DNA from 2 places in the Maritalea sp. YIW29 genome. Region 2 is predicted to be linked to the other one. Evidence: predicted binding sites of a transcription regulator. Region 2 holds the regulator's gene; the other holds the start of a gene.
The links. Region 2 encodes PhoB, which activates phosphate uptake and scavenging genes when phosphate is short. Its sites were predicted from a motif close to TGTCATNNANCTGTCAT; they were not measured.
Positions count from the first base shown of each region.

Region 1 (3,416 bases), on a different contig from region 2:
CTCATTCATATCCACAAGACCTGCATCAACCGCTTTACGCAAAGCGCCAGAATTGTAGCCGTCTTCCCAGTTGCCTTGTGCGTCAGCCCAAGTCACGCCACCATCAATATCGCCGTTAAACACAGCAACGATTGTCTGCTCGTGGCCACCGGTGAATTTCACTTCGCCGAAATACGCTCCAGATTCCATTGTAGAACCCGTAGCTTGTGGAATTTCGATTGATGGAATCAAGTACCCGCTTGTTGAGTTAGGATCGCCAAAGCCGAACACCTTACCTTTAAGGTCTTCAAGTTCTGTCACACCAGCATCTTTGCGGGCGAAACCAATGGAATGGTAACCGTAAGATCCGTCGAGATTGATCTTTACCAAAACCGGCTCAACCGCATCAGAATCTTGCAAGTAAACAGCTGCGTAAGATGATGCACCCATCCAAGCCATATCCAATGTGCCACCAAGCAAACCTTGGATCACGCCATTATAGTCAGCAGGCGCAAACAATTTCACAGGTACGCCAAGTTCGTCTGAGGCATATCCTTGCAAACAGCTATAGCTGTTCATGCGGTCTTGAGCGTTTTCACCGCCAAGAATGCCAATGCGGAATTCGCTAATTGAATCAGATGCCACAGCACCGGTCGTCAGTGTAGATAGAGCCAGAAGGGCTGCAGTAAAAGTCGATTTCATTGTTTTCTCCATTATGAACGCGGCAGACTCCACGCTCCATGTCTTTGGTCAGGCAATTGCCGCGACCAGTTCTTCGCTGCGATCAAGCGCATCGATTTGTGTTGAGGTTGCTTCCTCAGAAAAGTCTTCGCCTGCACCGTAAATTTCGCGTGCGGCGTAAGTCGTCAGCTCCGATGGCGGGCCGTCAAAAACAACAGCACCATCACGCATACCGATAACCCGATCGCAATAGCGACGGGCAGTGTCGAGCGTGTGCAGGTTGGCAACAACCAGGCGGCCATCTTCCTCATGTATGCGACGCAAAGCATCCATCACAATTTGCGCATTCATGGGGTCAAGGCTGGCAATTGGTTCATCCGCCAAAATGATCTTAGGGTCTTGCATTAAGGCCCGCGCAATGGCGACGCGCTGTTGCTGGCCGCCAGAAAGTGCGTCGGCACGTTTTGGCGCATGCTCAGCAATGCCCAACCGATCCAAAAGCTCGACGGCCCGATGAATATCTTGAGTTGGATAAAGGTTGAAAACCGACGCCAAAGTCGAGCGTTCATTCAACGTGCCGTGCAGGACGTTTGAAACAACGTCCATACGCGGCACCAGATTGAATTGCTGAAAGATCATCGCGCATTCAGATTGCCAGCGACGTCGCTCAGCTCGCTTCAAATTAGAAACGCACTTGCCGTCAAAATGAATTTCGCCATCTGTTACATCAGTAAGCCTGTTGATCGTGCGCAACAATGTCGACTTGCCCGCACCTGACCTTCCGATGATGCCGATAAAAGCCGGTTCCTTGATTTCGAAACTGACATTGTCGACAGCCGATTTGTTACGGAACTTCTTCGTGACGTTGGTAATGCGCAGCATAATGCCCCCTTTGTTCAGGGGCGGAAACTATTCGCGCCGAGTTGCAGATTCTTGACGAACGCGTGAATGTTTTATGACAGTGGATAAAGTGCAGGGCTGGCCGACATAGCGATTGGGTTGGGATTTGCCATTGGCCTGCGACGATAAATGGAGATTGAAAGGCAACAATTGCACAACCTGAGGCCTTATTTTCCCAGCGATCCAAATGGAGTTTGTCCCTGACAAGGCGAGATGGGCTGTCTTATCAATTGATCGTCAAAACATGGAGACGATCATGACTGAAATCATCACACTCAAGCAAATCTGCGAAGAACTGAAAATCGATCCACGCGAAGCGCGTGAAAAGCTACGCACAGCAGCACGCGACAAAAAGAACTATCCAGCGCTGGCTGCACATAAGCCACGCACACCTTGGCAATGGGTGAATGGATCTGATGGCGAGAAAGAGGCACAGGAGTCCTTGAATTGCAAAACAACCAATGCAAAGCAGAAATGACTATCGACATATTACGTTAGATTGTGCAGTCTATCAATGTGTGTGAGCGGGATGGCGACATCGCCATCAGCTCATGTTTGGGTTATACTTATAGACACAGGCATTTTGCCTGAGCGATTACAATCTGTACCGCTATCTTCTTCGGAGGAATTAATGCTCTTGAACTTTTGCGCTCACACACTTTTTTGGGGGTAAAGTTGGAAAATCAAGAAGCACTTAAAGAAATAAAAGACAGAGTATGGATTACAGCAAAATCACGTATTACAGCCGAAAAGCGGCTTAGACAGATTGATACTGTCACCCACATCTCGCTTACGCTGCTATCAACAATCGTCGTTGGAATTTCAGTGTTCGCGGACCAACTTCCAGCCAACGTTCCAGTCACAAAATACACAATAATTCTGTCTATTCTTGTTCTTGTTTTCTCCGTAATAGTATTCGGGTTCAGGTTCGGTCAGAGCGCTGTCCTACAAAGAGAATGCTACCTGCGCCTAGATCGTATTCGTGACAGCGGCGCTGGCGCGGATGAACTTCAAAAAGAATACCATGAAATTCTATCAGCCTATCCAAATCATTCTAGCTTAGATTACGAGAAGCTAATTCTTGATCGTACGCTTTTCAGCAAAGCTGGAATTACGGACTCACATGGGAAGTCATTAAAATGGACGTTCCCTATGCTTGCCCGGTATCTATTCAATTCTCTCTTGTTGTGGTCGGTTCCGCTACTGATACTGATAGGCAGCATCGGGTCGCTGTTTTGGATTTGGTAGAATTTCAGTGAAGAAAAATGAAAGGTCAGCAGCGAATTGGTTTCAGTCCTATTTAACTAAACCCACATTTCAAAAACTGTATGAGGAATATGTACATGAACGCAGTGGCGTCGGCCGCGACGGTGTTACCACCTCGCAGTTTCAGACTATGCTTGATAGTGAAATTGAAACTGCTTTGCGCAAAATTCAAAACATTACTTTCGATTTCACGTCATACAAAGAGAAACTAATTTCAAAGGGTGCCGATAGCTTCCCTAGGCAGATTTCAGTTCCCACTGTAAGAGACAAGCTAGTACTTAAATTCCTATCAGAAGTGCTCGCAAAGATTTACCCTGAACATGTATCAAGGCCCCCACACGAATTCGTCAAGCGCATTCACAAAACGTCGTCCAGCGCACCATCCAGCTATTGTTATTTGCGACTAGACATCCAGAATTACTATCCCTCAATAGATCATAAAATTCTGATGCGCATTTTACGCCGCAAGATACGGCACAAAGCACTTCTCCATTTAGTTGAAAATGCAATCAAGACACCGACAGGCGTGAGGAAAAGTGACGCCACGCAAAATACGTTGGGTATCCCACAAGGACTAAGCATCTCGAACA
Region 1 covers NZ_JBXVVF010000002.1:1,220,611-1,224,026, reverse strand. Annotated here, with positions in the region: gene phnD (phosphonate ABC transporter substrate-binding protein) at 1-681, opposite strand, end outside; gene phnC (phosphonate ABC transporter ATP-binding protein) at 730-1,542, opposite strand; gene AC2D8L_RS15325 (hypothetical protein) at 1,817-2,038, shown strand; gene AC2D8L_RS15320 (SLATT domain-containing protein) at 2,236-2,808, shown strand; gene AC2D8L_RS15315 (reverse transcriptase domain-containing protein) at 2,816-3,416, shown strand, end outside.
Region 1: the regulator PhoB is predicted to act here: its motif matches at 1,605-1,621, upstream of phnC (phosphonate ABC transporter ATP-binding protein).

Region 2 (3,416 bases):
TTCGTGCGAACCCTCGCTGATTGAACTTATATGCGTTGATGCATAGATAGTGGCGTTGGAACGATAAATTCAATTTTGAAGCGTACCGCCATTTCCGAACTGGGCAGAAGTAGCTTCAAAGGGTGAAGGACCGGAACATGACAACTATTAGCTATCCCAAACATCCAACGCGCCACGGCTATATGTCAGAGAAAATTCAGAACGCCTATATTCAATCGGCCGTTGAAAAGAAGAATTTACCCAAGGACGCCCACCGCATTGCGCAAATTGTGTCGTTAAACGCATCCGCGGATGCGTCAAAACCCATCCAATTTTGGCAACTATTTTCGGTGTTGGGCCAAGACGCAATCGTAGACATTGTCACAAATTTTTATGAACGTGTGTTTGCGGATGAAGACTGGTTTACGTCTGTTTTTGCCCGCGTGGGTGGCATCAACCATCATGTCAACACCCAAGCTGCCATGTGGATCGATGTGATGGGCGGCGGCCCATATTATCATGGTGCGGAGTTTCGCCTAAATTTTCATCACACCCACAACGCCATGCAATTGATGAATGACAAAGGGGCTCAACGCTGGTCGCAGCTCATGCTGGACGCGCTAAATGGCTCAAGCGATCAAATGACCGATGACCCGCGCGTCAGGTTAAGCATCAACACGTTTCTTACTCACTTCATGACCAAATATGCTGAGGAATTCAAATTCTCAAATCAAAGCTTTTTCGGAGAGACAAACCCTGCCTTCAAGCGGAAGGTGAACTTCCTAAAAATGTCCCAAAGTGACGTGGAGGCGTTGACCGAGAACGAACTGAGAGAAGCCCTTCTAGACAACGGCGTCGATGTTTCAAACTATGTTGATAAAGACGCACTCGTCAGCAAAGCGCTTATGATCTAACTTAAAAATCATTTGCATAGATTGGTGGTTTTTCCTGCATGGACTTTGCTAGCTTTTAGTCAGTGTAAAGCCACCAATGTAGGTTTTGGGTTTGAATGATTGGTCGACCACGATTGTTTTAGGTACGCCAATAGTTGTTGGCCGCTGAAACTGTTTGGAAATTTGTAGCAACGACAAGAGACACCTGAGTAAGACTGTCAGCGCTATTTGCATAATCTGGGCGCATGCGATTTCGTGCGTCGTCGTCGGGTTGTGTTTTTTTGACTGCCATCCGTGACAGTTTGATCGCCAATTCATAACCTTCTTCGGGTGTATTCGTTTTTAGTGATGATAACCAGCTCACGTTTAGCTCCTCTTTCCATATTTATATCGCGCACGATATAAATAATACTTGAAAGTGATTGTCAAACGATAATATCGTACACGATGTAAATTACGATGAGCATTTTAGTGAACGAGCCAAAACGCCCAAAAGGCGCAAATGATATGTTTTGTCATGCGATTTATTCCACATGGCATGTCGTCAATCGGTCTTACAAGCAGCACCTTGCGCCCTTGGATCTGACCTACCCACAATATATTACGCTCGTTTTGCTTTGGGAAAAAGATGGTAGAATCGTGACTGATATAGCGTCAGCGCTCGCGATGGAAACCAGCACATTGACGCCACTTCTTAAACGGTTAGAAAAACGAGGATACATCAGCCGCATACGCAACAAGCAAGATGAACGACAAGTTGTCGTTTCGCTTACTAATGCCGGAAAGGAATTAAAAAGAAAAAGTGCCTCAATCACAAGCTGTATGATTGAGGACACCAAACTTTCAGAAGTGGAACTAGAGGGGCTAATCCAAGTATTGGGGAAACTTAAAGCTGGCCTTGGGCGATTCACTGCCAAATGACGCAACCTATTGGCAGATGGCGTTGCTATTTTCACCCTTGCCTGGTGACTTCGACTGAAGTGTTTAAGACCCGATGGCGTCAATTCCGAAGTCGGAACTAGAGATCGCGTTACCGGGTGGCACAAAGTCTAGCTACAAATATACGCTCTTCTAACTTGCTGCCAAAATCATTAATTGGTTTTGCTATAAAGCGACCGTGGAAACTAAAATTTATGCGGACGAAGCGAATTTCTCGTCGAAGGCATAGCCGGCACCGCGAACGGTGCGGATGGGGTCTTTTGACTTTCCGCGATTGATCGCTTTGCGCAAACGTCCAACATGTACGTCGACGGTACGCTCGTCGACATAGACATCGTGCCCCCAAACGCCATCTAGCAATTGCTCGCGGCTATAAACGCGTCCCGGGCTTTGCATTAGATATTCCAGAAGGCGGTATTCGGTGGGACCAAGGTGAACTTCTTTGCCCAATCGGCGCACACGGTGGGTTTCGCGGTCGAGTTCAATATCGCCAGACTTTAAACTGTTGGCCATTAGGGTTGGGTTGGCGCGGCGTAGGTGCGCTTTGACGCGGGCAACAAGTTCAGGCACGGAAAATGGCTTTACAACATAATCGTCGGCACCTGTTGCTAGGCCGCGAACCCGCTCTTCTTCTTCACCACGGGCCGTCATCATGATGATGGGCACACGTGATGTTTCTTCACGTGAGCGCCAACGTCGGCAAAGCTCAATGCCAGACAATCCGGGCAACATCCAATCCAAAAGGATTAAATCGGGTAACTCTTCTTGAAGTTGCAAAGTCGCCTCGTCGCCACTTTCAACGGCAGCTACGCGATAGCCTTCGGCTTCCAAATTATAGCGAAGCATAACAGCAAGATCAGCCTCGTCTTCGACAATCAAAATGAACGGAGCCATAACGGAAATTCCATTTAAGATAGAAGTGAATGTAAGGAAGATGGCAGCGATTTTAGGTTAGCTGCACCTTGCCCGATTCAACGTCGTAATAAAGGTTCTCGCCTGTTTTTAGATAATAGGCAGCCTCAGCAATGTTGGTCGCGTGGTCACCAGCTCGCTCCAAATTTTTGGCGCAGAATAGAAGGTGGGCGCAGTCGGTAATATTGCGCGGGTCTTCCATCATGTAGGTCAAAAATTCACGGAACAGCGAGACGTATAGTGCATCAACTTCATCGTCGCGGCGGCATACATCCAAAGCAATCTCGGCGTCACGTGTCGTAAAGCTATCGATTGAAAGTTTAATCTGGCTCAAAGTTAGATCTGACATATGCCGAATGCCGCTATAAAGCTGCTTGGAAATGCGTTGACTGTCGATATGTTTGACGCGTCGCGCTAGGTTTTTCGCAATGTCCCCAACACGCTCTAAATCAGTTGCAACGTGGATGGCAGATACGATATGGCGCAAATCAGCGGCCATGGGCTGGCGACGCGCGATCATTGAAACCGCCTTCTCGTCGATATAGCGTTGCATGTCATCAACGGCGCGGTCGCCCTTTGATGTTTGTTTCGCCAAGTCATGGTCGACCCGGATCAGCGCTTGGGTGGCGTCGGTAATCGCGACTTCCACCATGCCACCCATTTCTGAGATTGCACGGGTCAGTTCTGTTAGTT
Region 2 covers NZ_JBXVVF010000003.1:52,069-55,484, reverse strand. Annotated here, with positions in the region: gene AC2D8L_RS15770 (globin domain-containing protein) at 138-893, shown strand; gene AC2D8L_RS15765 (hexameric tyrosine-coordinated heme protein) at 1,012-1,236, opposite strand; gene AC2D8L_RS15760 (MarR family winged helix-turn-helix transcriptional regulator) at 1,332-1,793, shown strand; gene phoB (phosphate regulon transcriptional regulator PhoB) at 2,004-2,705, opposite strand; gene phoU (phosphate signaling complex protein PhoU) at 2,758-3,416, opposite strand, start outside.